2 regions of the Streptomyces sp. NPDC045899 genome follow, and region 1 is predicted to be linked to the other one. Evidence: predicted binding sites of a transcription regulator. Region 1 holds the regulator's gene; the other holds the start of a gene.
The links. Region 1 encodes HspR, which represses chaperone genes until heat shock. Its sites were predicted from a motif close to TTGAGNNNNNNNNNCTCAA; they were not measured.
Positions count from the first base shown of each region.

Region 1 (14,423 bases):
AGCGCGCCGGTGTGCTCACCGAGGCGGTCGGACGGCTCAAGGGCCTGTCGGGCTGAGCCCCGGGAGCCCGCACCCGGCCGAGCCTCCGGAGCCCGGAAAAACGTGAGCCCGGCCGTGCACCGCCGCCTCAAGGGGGCGGTGCCGCGACCGGGCTCCGCTGTGTCCTGCGGACCGGGGCCCCGGAGGGGTCCCTCAGCTCTCGTCGTCCGGCTTCTCGCCGTCGGACTCGATGTCGGCCTCCAGGCCCAGCTGCTCGACCAGCCACTTGTCGAACTCGATGGAAGCCCGCACCCAGCTGACCGTGCTGGACACGAAGTGCTCCAGGCTGACGCCGGTGCCCGTGAGCATCTGCGCCTCACCGATCAGCCGGACCGCGCCGTCGTCGTTGGTGTGGGTGTAGACCTTCGGCCACAACGTACGGCGGTTCCAGTCGTCGATCGCCTCGAGCAGCCGCGGCTTCTCGTCGATGCCGTGCGGCCGGTCGTAGAACGTCCGGACGGAGAAGACCTGCTGCTCCTCCTCACCACGGAACATGAAGTACGTGCGGAACTGCTCCCACGGCGCGGCGAGGTCCCCCTCCTCGTCGACGACGTACTTCAGCTCCATCTGCTCCAGCAGCTGCTTGACCAGGTCCTGGTCGGGCAGCACGGGGCCACTCGGACCCGCCGGTTCGGGCTCGGGCTGGCCCCCGAAATTCGGAATCGAGGACGGGTCGATGCTCACCGTGGTTTCCCTTCGTATGGATACCGCCATCCTCCCTCACACCCGCCCCCGCATCGCAACTCCGGCCGTATTTTGCGTGATCTCCGTGCCGTGGGGTGCGCGTGATCACCCGCGCGCCGGGCCGACCAGGAGGCCGTCGCCGGCCCGGTCCACCCGGACCGTGTCACCGTCCCTGACCTCGCCGGACAGGATCTCCTTGGCCAGCCGGTCGCCGATCGCGGTCTGCACCAGACGGCGCAGCGGGCGGGCCCCGTACGCCGGGTCATTGCCCTCCTCGGCCAGCCAGGCCAGGGCCGCGGGGGTGACTTCGAGGGTGAGCCGCCGCTCGGCGAGCCGCCGGGCCAGCGCGCCGATCTGGAGCTCGGCGATCCGGGCCAGCTCCTCCTGGCTGAGCGCGGAGAACACCACCAGATCGTCCAGGCGGTTGAGGAACTCGGGTTTGAAGGAGGTCCGCACGGTCTCCAGGACCCGTCGCTTCTTCTCCTCCTCGCCCAGCAGCGGATCCACCAGGTACTGGCTGCCGAGGTTGGAGGTCAGTACGAGAATGGTGTTGCGGAAGTCCACCGTGCGGCCCTGGCCGTCGGTGAGCCGTCCGTCGTCGAGGACCTGGAGCAGGATGTCGAAGACCTCCGGGTGGGCCTTCTCCACCTCGTCCAGCAGCACCACGCTGTACGGACGGCGGCGCACGGCCTCGGTGAGCTGGCCGCCCTCCTCGTAGCCGACGTAGCCGGGCGGGGCGCCGACCAGCCGGGCCACGCTGTGCTTCTCGCCGTACTCGCTCATGTCGATGCGGACCATGGCCCGCTCGTCGTCGAAGAGGAAGTCCGCGAGCGCCTTGGCCAGCTCGGTCTTGCCGACACCGGTGGGGCCGAGGAAGAGGAACGAGCCGGTGGGACGGTCGGGGTCGGCGATCCCGGCGCGGGTCCTGCGCACCGCGTCCGAGACGGCGCGGACGGCCTCGGTCTGGCCGATCAGCCGCCTGCCGAGCTCGTCCTCCATGCGCAGCAGCTTCCGGGACTCGCCCTCCAGCAGGCGTCCGGCCGGGATACCGGTCCAGGAGGCGACCACATCGGCCACGTCATCCGGGCCGACCTCCTCCTTGACCATGGTGCCGCGGTCCTCCCGCTGCACCTCCTCCTCGGCCGCGGACGCCTCGGCGAGCTCGCGCTCGACGGCCGGGATCTCCCCGTACAGCAGCTTGGAGGCGGTGTCGAAGTCGCCGTCCCGCTGGGCGCGCTCGGCCTGGCCGCGCAGCTCGTCGATCCGCTCCTTGAGCTCACCGACGCGGTTGAGGCCCTGCTTCTCCTTCTCCCAGCGCGCGGTCAGCCCGCGCAGCTCCTCCTCCTTGTCGGCGAGGTCACGGCGGAGCTTGTCCAGACGCTGCTTGCTGGCCTCGTCGGTCTCCCGGGCGAGCGCCATCTCCTCCATCTTCATCCGGTCCACCGAGCGCTGGAGTTCATCGATCTCCACGGGTGAGGAGTCGATCTCCATCCGGAGCCGGGAGGCGGCCTCGTCGACCAGGTCGATCGCCTTGTCGGGCAGGAAACGGGAGGTGATGTACCGGTCGGAGAGGGCGGCGGCGGCCACCAGCGCGCCGTCCGCGATCTGCACCTTGTGGTGGGCCTCGTAGCGGCCCTTGAGCCCGCGCAGGATGGCGACGGTGTCCTCGACGGTCGGCTCGGAGACCAGCACCTGCTGGAAGCGGCGCTCCAGCGCGGCGTCCTTCTCGATCCGCTCGCGGTACTCGTCGAGGGTGGTGGCGCCGACCATGCGCAGCTCACCGCGGGCCAGCATGGGCTTGAGCATATTGCCCGCGTCCATGGAGGAGTCGCCGCCGGCGCCCGCGCCGACGACGGTGTGCAGCTCGTCGATGAAGGTGATGATCTGGCCGTCGCTGGACTTGATCTCGGCGAGGACGGTCTTCAGCCGCTCCTCGAACTCACCGCGGTACTTGGCGCCCGCGACCATCGCCCCGAGGTCCAGCGCCACCAGCCGCTTGTTCCGCAGGCTCTCGGGGACGTCGCCCTTGACGATCCGCTGGGCGAGTCCTTCCACGACGGCGGTCTTGCCGACGCCCGGCTCACCGATCAGCACCGGGTTGTTCTTGGTGCGGCGGGAGAGCACCTGCACCACCCGCCGGATCTCCTGGTCCCGGCCGATGACCGGGTCGAGCCGGCCCTCGCGCGCGGCGGCGGTGAAATCGGTGCCGAACTTCTCCAGGGCCTTGTAGGTGCCCTCCGGATCGGGCGTCGTCACCCGCTGTCCACCCCTGACGGTCTCGAATGCGGCGAGCAGCTTCTTGGCGCTCGCCCCCTGCTGGTCGAGCAGCTCCCCGGCCTGGCCGCCCTTGGCGGCGATACCGATGAGGAGGTGCTCGGTGGAGACGTAGTCGTCCCCGAGCTCCCTGGCGCGCCGCGAGGCGTCCGCGACGACGGCCAGCAGCTCCCGGCTCGCCTGCGGCGGGGCCACGGTGGAGCCCTGGACGCTGGGCAGCGCGGCGAGCAGCCGCTCGGCGCCGCCGCGCACCTGGACCGCGTCCGCCTCGACGGCGGCCAGCAGGTCCAGCACGTTCTCGTTCTCCTGCCCCTGGAGCAGGGCGAGCAGCAGATGCGCGGGGGTCATGTCCGCGTGTCCGGCGGTCACCGCACGGTCATTCGCGGCGCTCAGCGCCGCCCGGCTCTTGTTGGTCAGCTCGGCATCCACGTCCCTGTGCTCCTCCTCGCTTCCATGACCCTACTCCTGAGGGTATTCAGCCCTGCTCTACCTAACCTCCGTAAACTTGAGTCTATTGCACTCAACTGTGCTGCGCCACCCATCCCGGCCATAGGTTTTGCGCCATGGCCATCGATCCTCGCAATCCGGACCCCGGCTATCTCGCCTTCTGGCGGGAACGCCATGTGTGCACCCTGACCACCCCGCGCCCGGACGGCACCCCGCACGTCGTCCCGGTCGGGGTCACCTACGACCCCGAGGGCGGGCTCGCCCGCGTCATCGCCAGCGGCCACAGCCGCAAGGTCGCCCACGTCCGGGCGGCGGGCGAGGCCGGTGCACCGGTCGCCGTCTGCCAGATGGCGGGCAGGCGCTGGGCGACCCTGGAGGGGCTCGCGGTGATCCGCGAGGAGCCCGAGCTGATCGCGGACGCGGAGGCCCGCTACACCGAGCGCTACCAGCGCACCCCGCGCCCCAACCCCGAGCGGGTACTGATCGAGATCACCCTCACCCGTGCCATGGGCCGCCCCTAGGCGGCCTTCACCGGGCTCACTCGCCCGTGTGATGGCGCGTCCAGGGGTGGCGGACCCGGATCCACACGTCGCGGGCCCGGCGGCCCGCCTCCGTACGGCTCTCGGCCACCACGCCACGGGCCTGCTCCTCGGTCTCCACCATCGGCCCCGAGCCACGCAGCGGCCTGCCCGCCGTCTCATGCAGGAACAGCGTGGCGATCAGCCCCACGGCGCCCGCCGCCATCAGGTAGTACGCGGGCACCAGCGTGTCGTGGGTAGTGGCCACCAGCCAGGAGGCCAGCAGCGGGGTGGTACCGCCGAACAGCGAGACGGAGATGTTGTACGAGATCGACAGCGCCCCGTAGCGCAGCCGGGTCGGGAACAGGGCGGGCAGCGTGGCCGCGCTGTTCCCGGCGAAGGTCACCAGCAGCAGCCCCAGCACCAGACAGCCCAGCGCGGGCAGCACGATCCCGCCCTCCTTGATCAGCAGCAGCGACGGCACGGCGAGCACGATCATCGCCACGCTCCCGGCCAGGAACAGCGGCCGTCGCCCCCAGCGGTCCGAACCGCGCCCCACCACGGTGATCGCCAGCGCGACGACCACCATGGTGCCCAGGACGAGCACCTGCGCGGTGGTGGCGTCCTGGCCGAGCGTGGAGGTCATGTACGTCGGGAGGTACGACGTGACCATGTAATTGGTGACGTTGTAGAGCAGCACCAGGCCCATACAGATCAGCACCGCCTGCCAGTGCCGGGTGAAGATCTCCTTCAGCCGCCCCCGGCCGGACTGGCGCGCCTCCTCCACCGGCCGCGGCTCACCGTGCGCCTCCGCCACCGCGGCGGCCTCGGCCGCCCGCTCGGCCTCCTGCCGGAACGCCGGGGTCTCCTCCAGCCGCAGCCGCATGTACAGGCCGATCAGCCCCATCGGCCCGGCCACCAGGAACGGCACCCGCCAGCCCCAGTCCACCATCCCCTGCTCACCGAGGGCGGCGGTGAGCACCGTGACCAGCCCCGAGCCCAGCGCGTAGCCGATGAAGGTGCCGAAGTCGAGCCAGCTGCCGAGGAATCCACGGCGGGTGTCCGGCGCGAACTCGGCGATGTACGTGGTGGCCCCGGCGTACTCACCGCCGGTGGAGAAGCCCTGCACCACCCGGCACAGCAGGAGCAGCAGCGGGGCGGTGAACCCGATGGTGTCGTACGACGGCAGCACCCCCACCGCGAAGGTGCCGATCGCCATCATGATCATGGTGGTGGACAGCACCCGCCGCCGTCCGATCCGGTCCCCCAGCGGCCCGAAGACCAGCCCGCCCAGTGGACGCACCAAGAACGCCACCGCGAAGGTGGCGAAGGTGGCGACCACCTGGGTGGCCGGTTCATCGGCCGGGAAGAACACCTTGCCCAGGGTGACCGCGACATAGGCGTAGACGCCGAAGTCGAACCACTCCATGGTGTTGCCGACCGCCGTGGCCGCCACCGCCCGGCGCATCCGCGGCCGGTCGACCACCGTCACGTCCTCCCGGGACAGCGACTGCTTGCGGCGGCGCAGCAGCGTCCGCACCATCCGTTCGGTGTGCTCGCTGCCGCCGCCCCGGGGCGGGCCGCCCCGGCCCGGCCGCCCCCGGCGGTTCGGGCGGCGCGGCGGTCTCCGTCCGGGGCCGGTGCTCATCGCTCAGCCGCTCACCGGGCCGGCGCCCTCAGTCCTCGGCCCGCTCAGCCTGTTCGGCCTGTTCGGTCTGTTCGGCCCGGGCGTAGGTCTCGGCCATCCCACCGGCGAAGTCGTACACCACGACCTGCTCGTCGCCGACCACCCACGCGTCATGCCCCGGCGGACAGACGAAGACGTCCCCCGGCCCCAGTTCGGCCTCCGCACCGTCCTCCATCCGCAGCCGCATCCGCCCCTGGACCACGAACCCCGTGTGGTGGACCTCGCACAGATGCGTACCGGCGATCGGCCGCAGCGACTCCTTCCACCGCCAGCCCGGCTCGAAGACGCCCACGGCGAAGTCCAGTCCCGTCAGATGCACGGTGTCGAGGTGGCCCCCGGGAAAGTCACGCCGCTCATCGGGCTTGTCGATCGTCTTGACTTCCAACATGGCGGTACCTCCTGCCGTACCTCCATGGTGCGCCTCCCCCGCCACGCCGTCGCGCCCACCGGGAGCGCCCCGGGACGGGGGTGAGCGGCTCTACTCGGGGCGTCCGGACCGGGGGCGGCCGGGCTGGAGGGTCCAGCGGCCGGAGTGACCCGGCGGGAGGGCCAAGTCACGGCGGACGGCCGCGTAATACGCCTCGCGCGCGGTGCGCTGGCGGGTGAGCAACGCGGACCAGGTCTCCGGGGTACGGACCGGCTCCCGCAGGAACCGCTCCATCTCGATGACCACGACGACCCAGGCCCGGCCCTGCTCCACCACCTCGGGGGTGCCCAGCATCAGCAGCGCCTCCCCCGCCGGGTCCCGGGCGTCGGTGGCCTCGGCCAGCTCGACCGCCGCGCCCTCGGGGGACAGCGGATGCGGATGGGGGTCCACCCCGAGGTGGGAGGCGATCCGGTAGGTCAGGGTGACGGTGCGCTTCAGCGCCGTGGCGTAGTCGGCGTAGACCACCAGCCGGCGTTCTTCCCAGCGGGCTCGCTGTTCCCTGCGGAAACGGGCCTGATCGCCCTTGGCGATCGCCAGATAGGAGCCGAGGGCACCGATGACCACACCGAGCAGGGCGGGAAGCTGTTGTATGAACGCGGACATGGCGGCACGGTATAGCGACAGGGCGACCCGTCCATGGGCCTCGGCAAACGGCAGGCCCGGCGGCCGAAGAACGCCCCCCGGGCCTGTGAAGCCGGAGATCGCGAGGACCTAGTCCTTGGGCTTGGGCCGCCAGACGACCAGTGCGCTGGTCTGCTGGACGTCCTGGTAGCGGACCAGGTCACGCCGGTAGGAGGCGTGGACCTGGGCCTCGCGCTGCTGCATGGCCGCCGCGGCGCCCTCGACCGCGGACTGGAGCTCGGCCACCCGGGACTGAAGGGCCGCGACCTGGTTCTCCAGTTCGATGATGCGCTTGATCCCGGCGAGGTTGATCCCCTCGTCCTGGGACAGCTGCTGCACCTGGCGGAGCAGCTCGATATCGCGCGCGGAGTACCGACGGCCGCGGCCGGGGGTGCGGTCGGGCGAGACCAGGCCGAGGCGGTCGTACTGACGAAGGGTCTGCGGGTGCAGACCGGAGAGCTGAGCTGCCACCGAGATGACGTACACCGGCGACTCGTCGGTCAGCTCATAGGGATTGCGGGCCCGGCCCGCGCCCCTGCCTCCGATTCCTCCCCGGCCGTGCGGCTCCATGGGGGTCACGCTCCCTTCGCGGCCTTGAACAGCTCCGCCCGCGGGTCCTCGTCCGCGGTCGCCTCGCGATACGACTCCAGCGCCTCACGCGCCGCGTCGCTGAGGTCCTTCGGCACCGTGACCTCGACGGTGACCAGCAGATCGCCCCGGGTGCCGTCCTTGCGCACCGCGCCCTTGCCGCGGGCCCGCATGGTCCGGCCGCCCGGCGTACCGGCCGGCAGCTTCAGGGTGACCGGCGGGCCGCCCAGCGTCGGGACCTTGATCTCGCCGCCGAGCGCCGCCTCCGGGAGGGAGACGGGCACGGTGACGGTCAGGTTGTCCCCCTTGCGGCCGAAGACCGGATGCGCGTCCACATGGACGATGACGTAGAGGTCACCGGCCGGACCGCCGGTCTCGCCGGGGGCGCCCTTGCCGCGCAGCCGGATCCGCTGGCCGTCAGTGACGCCCGCTGGGATCCGGACCTGCATGGTGCGGGCGGAACGAGCTCGTCCGCTGCCCTTGCAGGTCTCGCACGGATTCTGCGCGATCAGCCCGCGGCCCCGGCACTCCACGCACGGATCGGTGAGCGAGAAACCGCCCCCGCCACCGCGGCTGACCTGTCCGGTGCCGACGCAGGTCGGGCAGACCCTGGGGGTGCCGTTCTGGTCGCCGGTGCCGGAACACGCCTTGCACGGGGCCTGGCTGGACATCCGCAGGGGGACCGTGGCCCCCTCCACCGCCTCGGTGAAGCTCAGCGTCACCTCGGACTCGACGTCCTGACCGCGTCTGGGCTGGGTACGCGAGCCGCCGCCGCGGTTGAAGAGGCCGCCGAAGACGTCCCCCAGACCGCCGCCGAAACCACCCGCGCTTCCGCCGCCCTGGCCACCGCCGAAGAGGTCGCCCAGGTCGAAGTTGAAGCTGCCGGTGCCGCCCGGACCGCCGGGACCGGGGCGGAAGCCGCCGTTCCCGAACAGTGACCGGGCCTCGTCGTACTCCTTGCGCCGCTTGGGATCGCCGAGGATGTCATTGGCCTCGGAGATCTCCTTGAAGCGCTCCTCCGCCTTGGCATCGCCCTTGTTGGCGTCCGGGTGGAACTCGCGCGCGAGCTTCCGGTACGCCTTCTTGATCTCCGCCTCGGTCGCGTCCTTGGGGACGCCGAGAACCTTGTAATAGTCCTTCTCGACGAAGTCCTTGGTGCTCATCCCCGACGTCCCTCCTCTCCTGCGCTGTCCGTCGTCACCGTCGCGTCAGCCCTCGTCCGGGCCACCGCTCTCCTCGTCCGCGGCCGGAGCCTCGCCCTCGCCGCCCTTGGCGGAGCCGGCACCCGGCTGGGGCTCGGCGACCGCGACCCGGGCCGGTCGGATCGTACGCTCGCCGATTCGATACCCCGGCTGGAGAATCTGCACGCACGTCGTCTCGGTGACATCCGGTGCGTACGAGTGCATCAACGCCTCGTGCACCAGCGGGTCGAAGGGCTCGCCCTCCTTGCCGAACTGCTGGAGGCCCAGCTTCGCCGCCACCGTCTCCAGCGATTCGGCGACGGACTTGAAGCCGCCGACCAGCTCGCCGTGTTCACGGGCGCGGCCGACGTCGTCGAGCACGGGCAGCAGTTCGGACAGGAGGTTCGCCACGGCGACCTCCTTGACCGTGACCCGGTCCCGCTCGACCCGGCGCCGGTAGTTCTGGTACTCCGCCTGGAGCCGCTGGAGGTCGGCCGTCCGCTCGTTGAGCGCGGTACGGACCTGGTCCAGCTGCGCCTGAATGGCCACCTGTTCGATGTCCCCTGCGGGGGCCGGACCCGCCTTGTCGGCGGACCCGGCGCCCTTCGCCGCGTCGTCAGGGGTCTGCGCGGCTTCGGAGGGGACGTCGGGCTGCTCCTCGAAGCCCGGGGTCTCCTCCGTCACGCGGCACCACCCTGGCCCTTGTCGGCCTTCTCGTCGTCGACGATCTCGGCGTCCACCACGTCGTCGTCGGCCTTGGCCTGGCCCTCGGCGCCCGGCTCACCGGCGGCGGCACCGGCGGCCGCGCCCTCGCCCTGCGCGTACATGGCCTGGCCCAGCTTCTGGCTGACGGCGGCGACCTTCTCGGTGGCGGTGCGGATCTCGGCCGTGTCGTCGCCCTTGAGCTTCTCCTTGAGCTCGGTGAGCGCCTCCTCGACCTCGGTCTTGACGTCGCCGGGGACCTTGTCCTCGTTGTCCTTGAGGAACTTGTCCGTCTGGTAGACGAGCTGCTCGGCCTGGTTGCGGGTCTCGGCGGCCTCGCGGCGCTTGTGGTCCTCCTCCGCGTACTGCTCGGCCTCGCGCATCATGCGGTCGATGTCGTCCTTCGGCAGCGCGGAGCCACCGGTGACGGTCATCTTCTGCTCCTTGCCGGTGCCCAGGTCCTTCGCGCCGACGTGCATGATGCCGTTGGCGTCGATGTCGAAGGTGACCTCGATCTGCGGGACGCCGCGGGGGGCCGGGGGCAGACCGGTGAGCTCGAACATCCCGAGCTTCTTGTTGTACGCCGCGATCTCGCGCTCGCCCTGGTAGACCTGGATCTGCACGGACGGCTGGTTGTCCTCGGCCGTGGTGAAGATCTCCGAGCGCTTGGTCGGGATCGTGGTGTTGCGCTCGATCAGCTTGGTCATGATGCCGCCCTTGGTCTCGATACCGAGGGACAGCGGGGTGACGTCCAGCAGCAGGACGTCCTTGACCTCACCCTTGAGCACACCGGCCTGGAGGGACGCGCCGATGGCGACGACCTCGTCCGGGTTCACACCCTTGTTGGCCTCCTTGCCGCCGGTCAGCTCCTTGACGAGCTCGGCGACGGCGGGCATACGGGTGGAACCGCCGACCAGGACCACGTGGTCGATCTCGGACAGCGCGATGCCGGCGTCCTTGATGACGTTGTGGAACGGGGTCTTGCAGCGCTCCAGCAGGTCGGAGGTGAGCTGCTGGAACTGGGCGCGGGTGAGCTTCTCGTCCAGGTGCAGCGGGCCCTCGGCGGAGGCCGTGATGTAGGGCAGGTTGATGGTGGTCTCGGACGAGCTGGAGAGCTCGATCTTCGCCTTCTCGGCGGCCTCGCGGAGGCGCTGGAGCGCCATCTTGTCCTTGGACAGGTCCACGCCGTGGCCGTTGTTGAACTGCTTGACCAGGTAGTCGACGACGCGCTGGTCCCAGTCGTCACCACCGAGGTGGTTGTCACCGTTGGTGGCCTTGACCTCCACCACGCCGTCGCCGATCTCCAGCAGCGAGACGTCGAAGGTGCCGCCGCCGAGGTCGAAGACCAGGATGGTCTGGTCGTCCTTCTCCAGGCCGTACGCGAGCGCGGCGGCGGTAGGCTCGTTGACGATACGCAGGACGTTGAGGCCCGCGATCTCACCGGCTTCCTTGGTCGCCTGGCGCTCGGCGTCGTTGAAATACGCCGGGACGGTGATGACCGCGTCAGCGACCTTCTCACCGAGGTACGACTCCGCATCCCGCTTGAGCTTCTGCAGGATGAAGGCGCTCATCTGCTGCGGGTTGAAGTCCTTGCCATCCAGGTTGACCTTCCAGTCGGTGCCCATGTGGCGCTTGACCGAGCGGATGGTCCGATCCACGTTGGTGACCGCCTGGCGCTTGGCCACCTCACCGACCAGCACCTCGCCGTTCTTCGCGAACGCGACGACGGACGGCGTGGTCCTGGCGCCCTCGGCGTTGGTGATGACGGTGGGCTCACCGCCTTCGAGAACACTGACGACGGAGTTCGTCGTACCCAGGTCGATGCCGACCGCACGAGCCATTTCGCAATCCTCCAGCTACCGCTTCGAGTACAGCATTGAGTGCAACAGACTCAAGCGTGCATGATCCGCTGCACCCTGTCAACAGACCTGAGTCGCACCGGCTCAACTTTTATATGACCCTTATGACCAAGGGGGCGCACACCCGGACGCCGGCCCGGGAACAGCGCCCGGAAACAGCGCTCCGGGGCACCAGGAGAGGGCACCCTGAGCGACACAGATCACCGGCCGGTCGGCTACATGAGGTAGCACCCAGACGGGTAATGTCGGTCAGGACGAATTAAGTTACTGCTTAGTAAGTACCGCTCTCGCAGGTTCGAGGAGCCCCACATGCAACTCGCCGCGATCATCGTGTCGCTGGTCCTCATCGCGGTCGGCGTTGCCCTGCTAGGCCGCGCCGTCGTGCAGTTCGTGCGTTTCTTCATGCTCGGCGCGCCGGTCCCGGCGGGGCTGCGGACCGACAATCCCTGGCAGCGCTCGGTGACCCTGGTCCGGGAGTTCGTCGGGCACACCCGGATGAACAAGTGGGGCGTCGTCGGCGTCGCCCACTGGTTCGTCGCGGTCGGCTTCCTCAGCCTGCTCCTCACCATCGCCAACGCCTTCGGCCAGCTCTTCCAGGCCGACTGGCTGCTCCCGGTCATCGGCGAGTGGCTGCCGTGGGAGCTGCTGGTCGAGGTGATGGGGACCGGGACCACCCTGGGCATCCTCACCCTGATCGTCATCCGCCAGCTGAACCTGCCGTCGCGGGCCGGCCGCAAGTCCCGTTTCGCGGGCTCGACGAGCTGGCAGGCGTACTTCGTCGAGTACGTCATCCTCATCGTCGGCGTGTGCATCATGACGCTGCGCGGCCTCGAGGGCGCCCTGCACCACGTGGAGAGCTACGAGCCGGGGTACCTGTTCTCGTACCCGCTGGTCCTGGCCTTCAAGGGGCTGAGCCTGACCACGCTGCAGAACCTCACCTACTTCGTCGCCATGGTGAAGATCGCCACGTCGTTCATCTGGATGATCACGGTCTCCCTGAACATCGACATGAGCATCGCCTGGCACCGCTTCCTCGCCTTCCCCAACATCTGGTTCAAGCGGAACGCGGACGGCGAGGTCGCCCTCGGCGCGCTGCTGCCGATGACCAGCGAGGGCAAGCCGATCGACTTCGAGGACCCGGGCGAGGACGACCAGTTCGGCGTCTCCCAGATCGAGCACTTCTCCTGGAAGGGCATCCTCGACTTCTCCACCTGCACCGAGTGCGGCCGCTGCCAGTCGCAGTGCCCGGCCTGGAACACCGGTAAGCCGCTCTCCCCCAAGCTGCTGATCATGGCGCTGCGGGACCACTCGCACGCCAAGGCCCCGTATCTGCTCGCGGGCGGCGGCAAGTCCATGGAGGGTGAGGAGAAGGCCACCGAGGAGCAGCTGAAGGACGTGCCCGCGGCCGCCCTCGCGGAGGCCGAGCGCCCGCTGATCGGGACGCTGGAGGAGAACGGCGTCATCGACCCCGATGTGCTGTGGTCCTGCACCACCTGCGGCGCCTGTGTCGAGCAGTGCCCGGTGGACATCGAGCATGTCGACCACATCGTCGACATGCGCCGCTACCAGGTGATGATCGAGTCCAGCTTCCCCAGCGAGGCGGGCACGATGCTCAAGAACCTGGAGAAGAAGGGCAACCCCTGGGGCCTGGCCAAGAAGCAGCGGCTGGCATGGACCAAGGAAGTCGACTTCGAGGTGCCGGTCGTCGGCACGGACATCGAGGACCTCACCGAGGTCGAGTACCTCTACTGGGTCGGCTGTGCCGGCGCCCTGGAGGACCGCGCCAAGAAGACCACCAAGGCCTTCGCGGAGCTGCTGCACATCGCGGGCGTCAAGTTCGCGATCATGGGCGGCGACGAGGCGTGCACCGGTGACTCGGCCCGCCGCCTCGGCAACGAGTTCCTCTTCCAGCAGCTCGGTCAGCAGAACGTCGAGATGCTGAACATGGCCTTCGGCGAGTCCGCCGAAGGTGAGGACGGGGCCGAGGGCGTCGTCGTCGAGAAGTCCAAGAAGAAGATCGTCGCGACCTGCCCGCACTGCTTCAACACCATCGCGAACGAGTACCCGCAGCTCGGTGGTGACTTCGAGGTCATCCACCACACCCAGCTGCTCCAGCACCTCATCGACGAGGGCAAGCTGGTCCCGGTCACCCCGGTCGAGGGTCTGATCACGTATCACGACCCCTGCTACCTGGGCCGCCACAACAAGATCTACACCCCGCCGCGCGAGATCATCGCCAAGGTGCCCGGCCTCCGCAACGAGGAGATGCACCGCCACAAGGAGCGCGGCTTCTGCTGTGGCGCGGGCGGCGCCCGGATGTGGATGGAGGAGCGGATCGGCAAGCGCATCAACAACGAGCGCGTGGACGAGGCGCTGTCGCTCAACCCCGACATCGTCTCCACCGCCTGCCCGTTCTGTCTGGTGATGCTGACGGACTCGGTCAACGGCAAGAAGAACGAGGGCAAGGCCAACGAGGCGATCCAGGTCGTGGACGTGGCGCAGCTGCTGCTCGACTCGGTGAAGACGCCCGCCGACCCCGGGGGCGACGGCGAGACGGCCGAGGAGCCGGAGCCCGAGCCGGTGAAGTAGGGCCGGGAGCACTCCCGACATCGGACGGGGCCCGTCCGCGCGGTGCGCGGGCGGGCCCCGCCCGTCGTGTCCGGCGGCCCCCGGGGCCGCTCGCCGTCAGTTCCGCTTGCCGTTCTTCTGCTGGGGCAGCGTCAGTTCGGCCCAGATGACCTTGCCGTCCGGTGTGTAGCGGGTGCCCCAGCGGTCCGCGAACTGCGAGACCAGGAACAGCCCCCGGCCGCCCTCGTCCGTCGTGGCGGCGTACCGCAGATGCGGTGAGGTACTGCTGGTGTCCGAGACCTCGCAGATCAGACTGCGGTCACAGAGCAGCCGCACCCGGATCGGACCGGTGGCGTAGCGGATCGCGTTGGTGATCAGCTCGCTGAGGATCAGCTCGGTGGTGAACGCGACGTCGCCCAGGTCCCATTCGGCCAGCTTCCGCGCCACCGCCGCCCGTACCTCGGCGACGTGCGCCGGGTCGGAGGGCACCTCGCAGTCCGCGATCCGGCCCGGCTCCAGCACCCGGGTGCGCGCCACGATCAGCGCGATGTCATCGCTGGGGCGGTCGGGCAGCAGTGCGTCCAGCACCGCCGTACAGGACTCCTCGGGGGTCCGGCCGGGGTGGGAGAGGGCCTCGCTCAGCAGCTCCAGGCCGATGTCGATGTCCCGGTCGCGCTTCTCGATCAACCCGTCGGTGTAGAGCACCAGATGGCTGCCCTCCGCCAGTTCCAGCTCGGCGGTCTCGAACGGCAGCCCGCCCAGGCCCAGCGGCGGTCCCGCGGGCAGATCGGGGAACTCCACCGAACCGTCCGGGCTCACCACGGCGGG
Region 1 covers NZ_JBWKKP010000008.1:188,187-202,609, reverse strand. The annotation lists gene AC07FT_RS14795 (pyridoxal phosphate-dependent aminotransferase) at 1-56, shown strand, start outside; gene AC07FT_RS14790 (YbjN domain-containing protein) at 193-723, opposite strand; gene clpB (ATP-dependent chaperone ClpB) at 829-3,426, opposite strand; gene AC07FT_RS14780 (pyridoxamine 5'-phosphate oxidase family protein) at 3,561-3,965, shown strand; gene proP (glycine betaine/L-proline transporter ProP) at 3,982-5,505, opposite strand; gene AC07FT_RS14770 (cupin domain-containing protein) at 5,639-6,037, opposite strand; gene AC07FT_RS14765 (hypothetical protein) at 6,128-6,679, opposite strand; gene AC07FT_RS14760 (heat shock protein transcriptional repressor HspR) at 6,788-7,267, opposite strand; gene dnaJ (molecular chaperone DnaJ) at 7,273-8,448, opposite strand; gene grpE (nucleotide exchange factor GrpE) at 8,494-9,150, opposite strand; gene dnaK (molecular chaperone DnaK) at 9,147-11,009, opposite strand; gene AC07FT_RS14740 ((Fe-S)-binding protein) at 11,337-13,616, shown strand; gene AC07FT_RS14735 (SpoIIE family protein phosphatase) at 13,713-14,423, opposite strand, start outside.

Region 2 (14,423 bases), on a different contig from region 1:
GTAGGGGATGCGCAGCGCCTTGAAGATCTCGTCGTAGAAGTCGTTCTCGCCGAGCAGCAGCTGGCTCATGATCCGCAGGAACTCGCCGGAGGCGGCGCCCTGGATCACGCGGTGGTCATAGGTGCTGGTCAGCGTCATGACCTTGGAGACACCCAGCTTGTTCAGGGTGTCCTGCGAGGTGCCCTGGAACTCGGCCGGGTACTCCATGGCGCCGACGCCCACGATCAGGCCCTGGCCGGGCATCAGCCGCGGCACCGAGTGCACGGTGCCGATGCCGCCGGGGTTGGTGAGGGAGGCGGTGACGCCGGTGAAGTCCTCCATCGTCAGCTTGTTCGCGCGGGCGCGGCGGACGATGTCCTCGTAGGCCTGCCAGAACTCGAAGAAGTTGAGCGTCTCGGCCTTCTTGATCGCCGCGACGACGAGCTGGCGGTCGCCGTTGGGCTTGACCAGGTCGATGGCCAGACCGAGGTTGATGTGCTCGGGCTTGACCAGCGTCGGCTTGCCGTCCTTCTCGGTGAACGAGTGGTTCATCGAGGGCATCGCCTTCAGCGCCTGCACCATGGCGTAGCCGATGAGGTGCGTGAAGGACACCTTGCCGCCGCGGGCGCGCTTGAGGTGGTTGTTGATCACGATGCGCTGGTCGAACAGCAGCTTGACCGGGACGGCGCGCACGGAGGTGGCCGTCGGCAGCTCGAGGCTGGCGTTCATGTTCTTCGCCACGGCGGCGGACGGGCCGCGCAGCGTGACCAGCTCCGGACCGGCGGACGGCTCGGCCTTGGCGGCCTTCGCCGAAGGCGTCGGCTCGGCGGGCGTCGGCTTCACCGGAGCGGGCTTGGCCGGGGCGGGAGCCGCGGCGGCGGGCTTCGGGGCGGCCGGGGCCGCGGCGGGCTTCGCGTCCGCGGGCTTCGCGGCGGGCGCGGCCTTCGGCTGCGCCGGGGGGGTGACGGCCGGGGTGGCCTGCGCGGCGGCGGGCGCCCCCGCGGCGGTACCCCCGGTCACGGCCGGTGGCGGCGCGGCCACGGCGGAGCCGGTGTCCTGACCCGGCTTGTAGTCGGCGAAGAAGTCCCACCAGGCTCGGTCGACCGAGTTCGGGTCCTGGAGGTACTGCTGGTAGATCTCGTCGACGAGCCACTCGTTGGGCCCAAAAGCGGCGGCAGGGTTACTTCCCTGACCGTCCTGCTCATCGGTCGAGACGCTCGAGGTATTGGGGGACTGTGGCGACACGGCGGCAACCGCCCTCTTCCGCTTCCTTAGGTGGTGGACAGCGGGAATAAAGGCTACGCCTCTTGGACCCTTACGTGCAGGCCGCACTGGTCATCGTCGCGCAAGTCACATCGATCGGCGGGTTTCGGTGCATGTCATGGCGGGAAACACACGGGGTTCCGCTGTGTTTCCGCAGATACGAGCGAACGCAAAAGTGCACCCACACCGCTCGGATGTGCGCGTCCGGGATCGACTTTACGTCACATGTGATCTCTGGCACCGCCCGGAAGGGTCACCTTGATCCGGCAGCCCCGGGGGGACTCCGCGACACCTATCCGGCCGCCGTGCAGATCGACCGCCCAGCGGGCGATGGCCAGCCCCAGCCCGGTGCCCCCGTCGCTGCCCTGTCCCGAGGGACGGCGGACCACGGGCCCCGTGCCGCCCGGCGAGAGCCCGCCGCGGTTGAAGCGCTCGAAGACCCGGTACCGCTCGGCCTCCGGGATGCCGGGGCCCTCGTCCAGCACTTCCAGCTCCAGGCTCTCCGGCTCCTCGCCGCGCCGGGCCCGGACCGTGACCCGGCCGTGCGCCGGGCTGTGCTTCATGGCGTTGTCGATGAGATTCGCCACCACCTGGTGCAGCCGCTCGGCGTCCGCGTGCGCGGTCAGCTCCGGCGGCGAGACGTCCAGGTGGAGGTGGACGTCCTTGCGGGTGTGCGAGCCCGACCCGGCTTCCGCGCCCTTGGCCATGCTCGCCTCCTTGAGGATCTGGGCCAGATACGGCCAGACCTCGAAGCGCCGGGCGTAGAGCGGCACCACCCCGTTGTCCAGCCGCGACAGATCGAGCAGCTGCTCGACCAGACGGCCCAGCCGCTGGGTCTGGCGCAGCGCGACCCGCATGGTCTCCGGATCGGCCTCGGAAACCCCGTCGACCACGTTCTCCAGCACCGCGCGCAGCGCCGCGATCGGGGTGCGCAGCTCATGCGAGACATTGGCCACCAGTTCCTTGCGGTGGGTGTCCACCGCCTCCAGGTCCGCCGCCATCCGGTTGAAGGCGCTCGCCAGGTGGCCGAACTCGTCCCGGCGCTGTGCCGCGCCCACCCGCCGGGTGTAGTCGCCGTGTGCCATCGCCCGGGTGACCGCGGTCATCTCGTCCAGCGGAGCGGTGAGGCCGTGCGCCACGAACTGGGTGATCAGCAGGGAGGCGATGATCGAGAAGATGGTGATCACGCGCAGCTCGGTGTTCGAATGCATCGCCGCGAACACCAGCAGCGTGGTGATGATCACTGACCCGATGACCAGCGCTCCGAGCGCGGCCTTGACCGAGCGGTACGGGTCGAACGGCCGCAGTGCCTCCCATACCCGGTCCCAGGTGGCCCGGCTGCGGGCGCAGCGGCGCCGCGCGGTGGCCCCGGGGGAGCCGGGCGGCTGCGGGGGGCGGGCGGCCCGCGCCTCACCGGCCGTCGTGAGCGTCCGCAGCGCCTTCAGGGCCTTGCGGACGGAAGGGACCCTGCGAGCGCCGGGGGCCGTCATGCGGCCGGGGTCTCCAGGGCGTAGCCGACGCCGTGCACCGTACGGATCCGCTCCGCGCCGATCTTCCGGCGCAGCGCCTTGATGTGGCTGTCCACGGTCCGGGTGCCGGAGGCGTCCGCCCAGTCCCACACCTCGGCCAGCAGCTGCTCCCGGGAGAGCACCGCGCGCGGGGTGTTGGCCAGGCAGACCAGCAGGTCGAACTCGGTGGGCGTGAGGTGGACGTCGGAGCCGCGGACCCGCACCCGGCGCTGCGCGTGGTCGATCTCCAGCTCGCCCAGGCGCAGGATCCCGCTGCGCGGGGTGTGCGCGGCCAGCGCCGCCCGCTCCACCCGCCGCAGCAGTACATGCACCCGGGCGGCGAGCTCGCGCATCGAGAACGGCTTGGTCATGTAGTCGTCCGCGCCGACCCCGAGCCCGACCAGCATGTCGGTCTCGTCATCGCGCGCGGTGAGCATCATCACCGGAACCGGCCGCCGCGCCTGCACCCGACGGCACACCTCGAGTCCGTCGAACCCCGGCAGCATCACATCGAGCACCAGCAGATCGGGCTGCCACGCCTCGGCGGTGTCGACGGCCGCCGGGCCGTCACCCGCCGTCTGCACCTGGAAGCCCTCGGCCCGCAGCCGGGCGGCGATCGCGTCCACGATGGTCGGATCGTCCTCGACGACGAGCACCCGGCGCTGTGCGCCGGGGGTGGTCGTGACGGCCCCGTTGTGGCCGTTGAGATTCTGCTCCATACGCCCGCCCCATGCGTTCGTCCTGAAAAACCGCGCTCCGCGCCTGGTGATGTGCCGTGCGGCGTGGTCTAGGCATGAAAGCGTAAGGGCAGCGTACGCGGCTCGGCTACGCGCCTCGAATCCCGATGTGGACCGCGTCGGGCACTCCCCGGGCAACTGCGATCTCTTCCGTACGGACCCTGCTGAATCCGGCATTGCGGAGAGATTCCTCGAATGCCGCTGACGGCCGCGCCGACCAGACCGCGAGCACTCCGCCCGGTGTGAGGCGGGCCGCGCAGGCGGCCAGTCCGGTGGGGGAGTAGAGGCCGGTGTTGTCCTCGGTCACCGTCCAGTCCGGTCCGTTGTCGATGTCCAGGCAGAGCGCGTCGTAGACCGGGGCGTCCGGTGCGCGCAGGTGGGCCATCAGATCGGCACGGACGATCGCGGTGCGCGGATCGGCCAGCGCGGTCGCGGAGACCGCCGCCAGCGGGCCGTCGCGGTGCCAGCCGACGACCGCCTCCTCCCGCTCCACTACCGCGATCCGGCCCCAGCGCGGCTCACCGGCCGCCTCGGCGAGCGAGAAGCCGACACCGAGACCGCCGATGAGCAGGGCGGGGGCGGGGCGGTCGGCGGGCAGGGCGTCGAGGGCGGCCCGGACCAGCAGCCGCTCGGAGCGGCCGTCGGAGGTGTCCATCAGGAAGCAGCCGTTGGCGATGATCTCGAAGACGGCGTCCCCGCCGTCCGGCGTCCCGCGCCGCCGCAGCACCACCTCGCCGTGGGGCCCGTCCCGGCGGTCGAGGGTGACCGGCTGACCGGTCGCGGTGTCGTACGGGGGCTGCATGGCGATCCTCCGGCTGGACGGGGCGCGCGGGCCCGTGGCGGACCCGCCGCCATCCTCGCGCCGTGCCCGCTCGGCGGTCCACCGGATTGGCCGTCCCGGCGCGGCGGCTGTGGTGGTGGACACACCGACCTCTGGTGACATCACTCGTGGCCCGGGGAGCGTTGTGGTGGGGCGAGAGGCAAGGACGGCCGCCAGTGGTGGAGACCTCTCCGTCCAGCCATCCGGCGCACCGAACAGCTGATCGCTCACAGCGAACACGGCTCCGGGAACACCGGGAGCCCCAGGCGCATTGAGTCTGCATAGCTCAACTTGCCTGCCTAAGGGGAGATCATGGCTTCGCTGTCCACACCGCTCACCCTGCCCGTGCTGCCTCTCGACGACGAGGTGGTGCTGCCCGGCATGGTGGTGCCGCTGGACCTGTCCGACACCGAGGTGCGCGCCGCGGTCGAGGCCGCCCAGGCCGCCGCCCGCTCCCGCGGCGGCGGAGGGAAACCGCAGCTGCTGCTGGTGCCGCGGGTCGACGGGACCTACACGGGGATCGGCACGCTCGGCACCGTCGAGCAGGTGGGCCGCCTCTCCGACGGTGACCCCGGTGCGCTCATCCGCGGTGTGCGCCGCGTCCGCATCGGCGCCGGGACCACTGGTCCCGGGGCGGCGCTGTGGGTGGAGGGGACCGTGGTCGAGGAGATCGTGCCCGACCCGCTGCCCGGTGCCGTCACCGAACTGATGAAGGAGTACAAGGCGCTGGCCACCAGCTGGCTGCGCAAGCGCGGTGCCTGGCAGGTCGTGGACCGGGTGCAGCAGATCGACGATGTCGCGCAGCTCGCCGACAACGCGGGCTACTCGCCGTTCCTCACCACCGCCCAGCGCGTGGAGCTGCTGGAGACCGCCGACCCGGTGGCCCGGCTGCGGCTGGCGGTCAGCCGGCTGAGCGAGCACCTGGCCGAACAGGACGTCGCCGAGTCGATCGCCAAGGACGTCCAGGAGGGCGTGGACAAGCAGCAGCGCGAGTTCCTGCTGCGGCGCCAGCTGGAGGCCGTCCGCAAGGAGCTGGCCGAGCTCAACGGAGATCCGGAGGACGAGTCCGATGACTACCGGGCCCGGGTGGAGGCCGCCGAGCTGCCGGACAAGGTCCGCGAGGCGGCCCTGAAGGAGGTCGACAAGCTGGAGCGGTCCTCCGACCAGAGCCCCGAGGGGAGCTGGGTCCGCACCTGGCTGGACACCGTCCTGGAGCTGCCGTGGAACGAGCGCACCGAGGACGCGTACGACATCCAGGGCGCCAAGGAGGTGCTGGACGCCGACCACGCGGGCCTGGAGGACGTCAAGGAGCGGATCACCGAGTACCTGGCGGTGCGCAAGCGCCGCGCCGACCGGGGTCTCGGCGTCGTCGGCGGCCGCCGCGGCGGTGCCGTGCTGGCCCTGGTGGGCCCGCCCGGGGTCGGCAAGACCAGCCTCGGCGAGAGCGTCGCCCGGGCGATGGGGCGGAAGTTCGTCCGGGTCGCGCTCGGCGGCGTCCGCGACGAGGCGGAGATCCGCGGCCACCGGCGCACCTACGTGGGCGCGCTGCCCGGCCGTATCGTCCGGGCCGTCAAGGAGGCCGGATCGATGAACCCGGTCGTCCTGCTCGACGAGATCGACAAGGTCGGCTCCGACTTCCGCGGCGACCCGGCCGCGGCCCTGCTGGAGGTCCTGGACCCAGCCCAGAACCACACCTTCCGGGACCACTACCTGGAGGTCGAACTCGATCTGAGCGATGTGGTCTTCCTGGCCACCGCCAACGTCCTGGAGGCCATCCCGGAGGCGCTGCTGGACCGGATGGAGCTGGTGCGGCTGGACGGCTACACCGAGGACGAGAAGGTCACCATCGCCCGTGACCACCTGCTGCCCCGGCAGCTGGAGCGTGCCGGACTGGAGCCGGGCGAGGTCGTGGTCGAGGACGCGGCACTGCGCAGGCTGGCGGGCGAGTACACCCGCGAGGCGGGTGTGCGGACCCTGGAGCGGTCCGTGGCACGGCTGTTGCGCAAGATCGCGGCCCAGCATGAACTGGGCGAGCGGAAGCTGCCGTTCACCGTCGGGGTGGAGAGCCTGCGGCCGCTGATCGGACGGCCGCACCACACCCCCGAGTCCGCCCAGGACCCGGCCGAGCGGCGCACCGCCGTCCCCGGTGTGGCCACCGGGCTCGCGGTCACCGGCGCGGGCGGCGACGTGCTGTTCGTCGAGGCGTCGCTGGCCGATCCGGAGACGGGTGGCGCGGGGCTGACGCTGACCGGTCAGCTCGGTGAGGTGATGAAGGAGTCCGCCCGGATCGCGCTGTCCTTCCTGCGCTCCCACGGCGCGGAGCTGGAACTCCCGGTGGGCGATCTCAAGGAGCGCGGTGTCCATCTGCACGTCCCGGCGGGCGCGGTGCCCAAGGACGGCCCGAGCGCGGGCATCACCATGACCACGGCGCTCGCGTCGCTGCTCTCCGGCCGCCAGGTGCGCCCGGACGTGGCGATGACCGGCGAGGTCTCGCTGACCGGGCGGGTGCTGCCCATCGGCGGCGTCAAGCAGAAGCTGCTGGCGGCGCACCGGGCCGGGGTGACCACCGTCGTCATCCCCAAGCGGAACGAGCCCGATCTGGACGATGTCCCGGCCGAGGTGCTGGAGAAGCTGGATGTGCACCCCGTCTCCGACGTCCGGCAGGTGCTGGAGCTGGCGCTCCAGCCCGCCTCGTCGGTGACCCCGGAGGTTCCGGCGGCGGCGTGACGGACGCCGCCGGGGCGACGCGGCGCCTCCGGCCCGCTCGCGCCGGGCCCTCACCGATGGCAGCCAGACAGGTCTGTCTGGTAGCGTTCCCAGCAGGCCAGCCAGACCTGTCTGTTCGGTGTGGTGGCGCCGACGTGCCCGCCCTCCCCGCCGTCCACGGCATCACGGAACCCCACGGAGGAACCCGTGCGCACTCTTGTCGTCCTCGCCCACCCCGATCTCGCCGCCTCCCGGGTCAACGCCGCGCTCGCCGAGGCGGCCCGGCCGGTGGAGGGCGTCACGGTCCACGACCTGTACGCCGCCTGTCCCGGTCTGGTGCTCGATGTGGAGCGGGAGCAGCGGCTGCTGCTGGAGCACGACCGGATCGTGCTCCAGTTCCCCTTCTACTGGTACTCGGTGCCCCCGCTGCTCAAGAAGTGGCTCGACGAGGTCTTCCTGCACGGCTGGGCGTACGGCACCGGCGGCACCTCCCTGCACGGCAAGTCGCTGCTGGTCACCACCTCGCTGGGCGGTGGGGAGGACCACTACCGCCCCGAGGGGGCCAACCGCTACACGGTCGCCGAGCTGCTCAGGCCGCTGGAGGCCACCGCCCGGATGACCGGCCTCCGCTACGAGGAGCCGTTCGCGCTGTACGCGACGCCGACGCTCGACGAGGCGGGGCTGGCCGCCCACCAGGAGCGCTATCGGACGCTGCTGGCCTCCGGCGCGGTGCGGGAGCCGGAGCTCACCGCCGTCTGACCGTCCCGCGCCCCGGGCAGACGGTGAAGGACCCGACCGCGGTCGGGCCCTTCGTCCTGCGGGTCGTCCCGCGGGGCGGTCAGACCGGAGCCGGGCAGGCGCCCGCCACCAGTACCCGGGTCGCCGCCTTCGCCGCCATCGCGATCTCGGGTCCGGGCTCCACCGCGGCCGCGGACATCGCGCCGTCGACGAGCACGGAGATCTGGAGTGCCAGCACCGCGGGGTCGGCGGCCCCCGCCGCGGTGGCCAGTCCGGTCAGCCAGGCCCGCACCGTGCGCTTGTGCTCGGCCGTCGCCTCGTGGGTGGCGCTGCCCGGCTCCGTCTCCCCGGCGGTCCGGACGAAGGCGCAGCCGCGGAAGCCGTCCCGCACGGTGGCGGCGCACAGCGCGTCGAAGAGACCGGTCAGCTGGTCGCGCGGATCCGGCCCGGCCGCCTCGGCCGCCTCGGCCAGCGCCCGGCGCCAGTAGGTGTCCGACTCCCGGAGGTACGCCAGGACCAGGGCGTCCTTGCAGCCGAAGTGGGAGTACAGCGTCGCCTTGGCCACGCCCGACTCGGCGATGATCCGGTCCACCCCGACCCCGCGCACCCCGTGGGCGTTGAACAGGGTGGTGGCCGTGGACAGGATCCGTTCACGGGCGGAGGGGCGGGTGCTGCTCATGGTCATGCTCCTCGGGGCGGGGCCCAGGACGGACGGTGCCCCCCAGCGTACAGACAGACCTGTCCGTACGCCGGAGGGCGGGTGCGCCGGTCGTGGGGAGTTGCCGCGGACCGCCGCGTCAGCCGTTCGCCAGGGCCTTGAGCCGGTCCAGGGCGCCGTTGAACTTGTTGTGGTCGCCGACGGTCGCGCCGGAGGAGGTGTACTGCCAGATGGTGTGGAAGCCCCAGCCGGCCGGGAGTTCACCGACGGACGAGCCGTAGCGCGGGATCCACAGCGGGTTGACGCCACCGAAGGCGCTGGAGTTGCCGGTGCAGGTCTTCCACCAGCTGGTGGAGGTGTAGATCACCGGGTCACGGCCGGTGCGGGCACGGTAGGTGGCGGAGAAGTCCTTGATCCAGCTGACCATCGCACTGGCGCTCTTGCCGTAGCAGGTGGCGCCGTAGGGGTTGTACTCCATGTCCAGCGCGCCGGGCAGGGTCCTGCCGTCCTTGGACCAGCCGCCGCCGTGGTCGACGAAGTAGTTGGCCTGGGCGGCGCCGCTGGAGTTGTTCGGCAGCGCGAAGTGGTACGACCCGCGGATCATGCCCACGTCGTACGAGCCGGTGTACTGCTGGGTGAAGTAGGGATTGGTGTAGCTGGTGCCCTCGGTCGCCTTGACGTAGGCGAACCGGACGCCGCTGCTCCAGAGCGTGGACCAGGCGACATTGCCCTGGTGGCTGCTGACGTCGACACCCTCGACGGTGGCGAGCACACTCGGCGGCTCCTGGCCGGTGGTGGACCCGCCCTCATGCTTGAGTATCTGCGAGCCCGCCCAGTCGTCCTCGGGGTGGGGGATGTCCTCCGGGCCCTGGGCCGCGGCGGCCGGGGCGGAGAGCGCGAAGGTCGTGGTCGCGAGGGCGGCGAGAAGGCCGGTCAGCGCACTGAGGGCGCGTCGGGCCGGACCGGGTCTGTGCACGGGCATGGCGAGCCTCCGAAGCCTCGGTGGGGGGAGCGGGAGATGTTTGGTATGGCCATGTCAGAAATGACGCTACGGGCGTAGATAAGAGCGGGGAAGGGGGAGGGGGTGGTGCCGTTGGTCTAATCCTGCGAAATACTGACGGAGCTGCGGCAACAGCCGCGCCTGGCAGAAACTTTCACCATGTGAAAATGCGGAGAGGGCTCTGACGTGCACAACAACGGGCCACTGCCCCCCGAGCGGGGTGAGGGCGGCACCCTGGGTGGAATTGGTGTGGACCACGCATTCCTGGCTCTGGAGCGCGAATTGGCGGTCTTCCTCCGCCGGGCCCGTGCCGCGTCCGGGGAATTGGCCCGTGAGGTCCACCCCGATCTGGAATCCGCCGCGTACGGGCTGCTCATGCGACTGGAGGACGCGGGGCCCCAGCGCGCCACCGACCTCGCCGGGTACATCGGCGTCGGCAAGGCCACGATGAGCCGTCAGTTGCGCGCCCTGGAGGGGCTCGGTCTGGTCACCCGCGCCCCGGACCCGGCGGACGGCCGGGCCTTCCTGGTGCAGCTGACCGACGAGGGCCGGAGCCGCTTCCGCGCCGTCCGGGTCGCCCGCCGGGCCCGCTACGCCCGCCGGCTCGCCGGGTGGGAGCGCAGCGAGGTCGCCGAACTCGCCCGCCTGCTGCACCGGTTGAACAGTGAGCAGGAGGCCGACGACGCCGGGCACTCGGCCCGCGGGGGCGAGGAGTAGGGCACTCACATACGTCAGCATCCGCGAGCCGTGGGGATACGGCGACGCGGATGTGGCAACGGCGGTACCCCCTGTGCTCCATCGGAGGGGCGGCGCCCCGCCGGGGTGCGGGGGGCTCAGAGTTCGGCGTAGATCACGGCCGCGTCGTCGTGCGCCTTGCCGCGCCGGAAAGCGGTTCCGTCCGGGTCGGCGTGCTCGGCCGCCCGTACCCGGTCGATCAGTGCCTGTGGGCCCTCCTTGCGCAGCAGGGCGAAGCAGGCCGTCCAGTCGCCCTCGCCGAACACCTCCACCCAGCGCGACGCCCCGTCGGTGAGGGCCGCCAGCGCCCGGACCCCGGTGCGCGGCCGGGTGCCGGTGACCGCCCTGGCCGAGACGGCGGGATCGGCGGCGGCGGTGAAGAAGCCGCCCTCGGCGTTCCGCAGTCCGGCAAGCCGGTGGCCCGCCGCGCGCAGCCGGTCGATGCGGTCGTCGAGCACCGGGGTCACCTCGCCGCCCGCCTCCTCGACGAGCAACGCCGAGTCGGAGAGCACCAGATGTTCGACCCGCTCCGCGTCCCAGCGGGCGGCCACCACGGTGGCCTGCGGGGTCAGTGGGTGATAAAGGTCACAGGTTGAACCATGCGCTTCCGCGGTACGCCCGATCGCCTCGGAGAGGCATGCGGCCAGGGTCATATCCCTTCGCGAACCGGACAGTTCGAGCAGTGCGCCGCCCAGTCGCGCGGTGAACCACGGCACTCCGTGGACGCATCCGTCGTCACCCTCGGGCGGGGTCACCCCGTCCAGGATCACCAGTGAGCCGCCGAGCCCCGAGGCGGGCAGGGTCACCGAGGCCCAGTCCTCGTTGGGGCGCCGCTGATCGCCCGGGGCCGTCGCGAGTTCGATGCGCATGCCGTCAGTCTGCCGGACCCCCTTCGAACACCGCCCCTCCAGGGGTGAAGAGAAAGACAATGGTTCGTACCAAGCAGATGTTTGTCGGATTGGGGCGGGAATGCGATGTCTGGGAAGGTGTGGGCGGGCATCTTTCCAGGGCGGCCACGTCTTTTCCACTCCCGCAAAAGGCGGCGGAAGGGTATGGCCCATACACAAAGTTGGTGGTCAACTACGCAATGCGGTTCACTCGTTCAGGTGGCCGGGTGGGTGATGCACGCCCGCCCCCGAGCCGTCCTGGAAGGGTCGGATTCCCTACCAGGGGTGGGGAAACACAATTGTTGATCCGTCGTCACCTCTGGAATCACAGCGGTCGGGCGAGAAAAGATTGTGAGCACCGGTGCGGAAGAAGCGGCTTCGGGGCACCCAGCGCGAACCGGACGGCGGGCCACGCCTTCAGGATCTCCAGGGCGGCACGGCACGGCGGCGTACCGCGCGTGTCCGCAACCGCCTGGCCGCGTCCGTCGTCCTCGTCTCCCTCGCCGTCCTCGGCGCGGGCGCCCCGGCCGTCCTCCTGGCCCTCGACGACTGCACCGACGCCCAGCGGCTGGTCGGCCTCGCCCGGACCAACCGTGACGCGGTGACCCTGGCCCACTCCCTCGCCGACGAGCGCGACGCCATGACCGCCTATGTCGCGGGCGGGCGCACCACCGCTTCCGGCGGCGGTGTCTCCGAGAGCCAGCGCGCCCGGGTGGACCGCCAGGTCCAGGAGGTGCGCCAGGAGGTCCCCGGCTCCGTCCGGCGGCTGCTGGACGGCCTCCCGCGGCTGCGCCAGCAGGCCCTGACCGGCCATGGCCCGGCGCTGGAGGTCTTCACCTCGTACACCACCGCCGTCCAGGCGCTGAACGAGGTCTCCGTCCGCCTGGCCCGCGAACTGCCCGACGCGGGCTCCGGCTCCGCCGCCGCGCTCGTCCCGCTGGGCCGGGCCACCGAGCAGGCGTCGGCCACCCGCGGCCTGCTCACGGCCGCGCTGGCCGGGGGCGGCGCCCAGCCCGCGCTGACCTCCGCCGCCCAGCGGGCCCACCTGCGCGACGGGTCCGCGCTCGCCGACTTCCGCCAGCTCGCCCCGGCCCCGGCCGGTGAGCGCTACGACCGCACGGTCAACGGCACCGAGGTCGGCACCGCCGAGCGGTACGCCACCCGCCTCACCGACCGGGGCCGGCTGTCCGGCGCCGACCTCCTCGTCGACGAGGACCGGGTCGAGACCGCCCTGAGCGCCCGCCTCACCCGGATGCGCGGGGTCGAGTCCTCCCTGGCCTCGGCCGAGATCTCCGCGGTCACGGGGGTGCGCCACGACGCGGTCACCACCCTGGAGGTGCGGATCGCGATCGTCGGCGGCGCCCTGCTGCTGGCCCTCGGCACCGGTGTGCAGACCGCCCGCTCGATGACCCGGCCGCTGGCCGTCCTGCGGCGTGGCGCCCGCCGGGTCGCGGCCGATCCGGCGGCCGAGGAACCGGTCGGCTACACCGGCCGCGACGACGAGTTCGCCGACGCGGTCCGCGCGGTCAACGAGCTCCACGCCAAGGCCGTGCGCGCCCAGGAGCGCGCCGCCGGACTCGGCACCGAGCGCACCCGGCTGGTCGGGGAGCGGCAGCGGCTGGCCGATGAACGGGACGCGCTGCGCCGCGAGCGGGACGCGGTCGCCGCCCGGCTGGAGGGGCTGCGGTCCCGGGTGCACGGCAGCTTCGTCAGCCTCGCCCTGCGCACCCTCGGTCTGATCGAGCGGCAGCTCGCCGTCATCGAGGGCATGGAGGAGCAGGAACAGGACCCCGACCGGCTGGAGACCCTCTTCCAACTGGACCACCTGGCCACCGGTATGCGCCGGTACGGCGAGAACCTCCTGGTCATCGCGGGCTCGGAGAACACCTCCGGCCATCCCGGCCCGGTGCCGCTGCTGGATGTGCTGCGCGCCTCGATCAGCGAGGTCGAGCGGTACGACCGGGTGCGGATCCAGTCACTCCCGCCGCATGCCCAGGTCGCCGGGTACGCCGCCGACAGCATCAGCCACCTGGTCGCCGAACTCCTGGAGAACGCCACCTCGTTCTCCCCGCCCGACGCCCCGGTGCAGCTCTCCGGCTGGCTGCTGGAGAGCGGCGAGGTCATGCTCTCCATCCAGGACGAGGGCATCGGGATGACCCCCGAGCGGATGGTGGAGCTGAACGACCGGCTCGCCGATCCGGTGCCCGACTACTGCCAGGGCCCGCAGCCCGAGGACCCGTTGGGGCTCGGCCTGTACGTGGTGACCCGGCTCGCCGCGCGCCACGGGGTCCGGGTGCAGCTGCGCGAGCAGCAGCCGGGCGGGGTGGCGGCCGTCGTGGTCCTGCCCACGAAGATCCTCCCGGCGGGTCCGCCGGGTGCCGGGCTGCCGCCCGCGCCCTCGGCAGGTGCCGGCGCCGACCGCGGTGACGTGGGGTTGCCCGCCTTCCCCGGGTCGGAGGCCGAGGCCAACTCCAACTTCCTTCCGTCGCAGGCCCGTTCGGCGTCCATGCCGGCTGCCGAGCCGGAGCCGGACGGGGTGCCCGGGTCCGCGGCCGTGGACCCCGGGGCGGAGACCCCCGCCCCCTGGGCCGCTCCGGGTGAGCGGTGGAGCACGGCCCCGGCCGTGGCCCCGGACGACGCGCCGTATCCGATGGAACCGACGCCGCCGCGCGGCCACCCGGCCCCGGGGAGTGCCGCGGCGCCGCCCGCGCTGCCCAGGCGCACGTCCCGGTCCGGCACCGCCCCGGCCGCGTCCGGCGACGCGGCCGGTGACCCCGGCGCCGAGGAGCCCGCGGGCGGCCACGGGGCCCGCCCGGTGGGCGCGGACGCCTGGGGCCCGGCCGGTGCGGACGCGGATCGTACGGATCCGTACGCCATCGGTTCCGAGGAGCACACCCGGGCCGCCGAACACCCCCGCACCGACAAGGGACTTCCCAAGCGCACCCCGAAGAGCGTGGAGCGCCGCGCCCCCGGGGCGCGGGAGCGGTCCGGGGCGGTGGACGCGGAGGAGCTGCGGCGCAGACTCGGCGGTTTCCAGCGCGGTGCGCTGGAGGGCCGCCGGGACGCCGAGGCCGAGATCGCCGCACGCGGCCGGGGCCGGGAGCACGGCCCCCAGGGCGGCCCAGAATGTACGGGGGCGCATGACGAGGGTGACACGGTTGAGGAGGCACGCAGGTGAATGCGCCCAGTAGTACCTACGGGTTGAGTTCCGAGGCCCGTAATCTGCACTGGTTGCTGGCGAATCTCGTGGAGGAGGTGCCGGGCGTCCGATCGGTCGCGGTGGTCTCCTCGGACGGGCTGATGCTGCTCTCCTCCGACGCGCGGCACCTCACCGCCGCGGGCGCCCTCGACCCCACGGCACAGGACGGGCCCAAGGGTTCCAGCGCGGACCT
Region 2 covers NZ_JBWKKP010000007.1:43,903-58,325, forward strand. The annotation lists gene AC07FT_RS12745 (multifunctional oxoglutarate decarboxylase/oxoglutarate dehydrogenase thiamine pyrophosphate-binding subunit/dihydrolipoyllysine-residue succinyltransferase subunit) at 1-1,224, opposite strand, end outside; gene AC07FT_RS12750 (sensor histidine kinase) at 1,464-2,732, opposite strand; gene AC07FT_RS12755 (response regulator transcription factor) at 2,729-3,469, opposite strand; gene AC07FT_RS12760 (spermidine synthase family protein) at 3,576-4,289, opposite strand; gene lon (endopeptidase La) at 4,620-7,034, shown strand; gene AC07FT_RS12770 (NAD(P)H-dependent oxidoreductase) at 7,221-7,772, shown strand; gene AC07FT_RS12775 (TetR/AcrR family transcriptional regulator) at 7,852-8,430, opposite strand; gene AC07FT_RS12780 (lysozyme) at 8,549-9,391, opposite strand; gene AC07FT_RS12785 (MarR family winged helix-turn-helix transcriptional regulator) at 9,596-10,126, shown strand; gene AC07FT_RS12790 (hypothetical protein) at 10,243-11,013, opposite strand; gene AC07FT_RS12795 (sensor histidine kinase) at 11,393-14,209, shown strand; gene AC07FT_RS12800 (roadblock/LC7 domain-containing protein) at 14,206-14,423, shown strand, end outside.
Region 2: the regulator HspR is predicted to act here: its motif matches at 4,579-4,597, upstream of lon (endopeptidase La).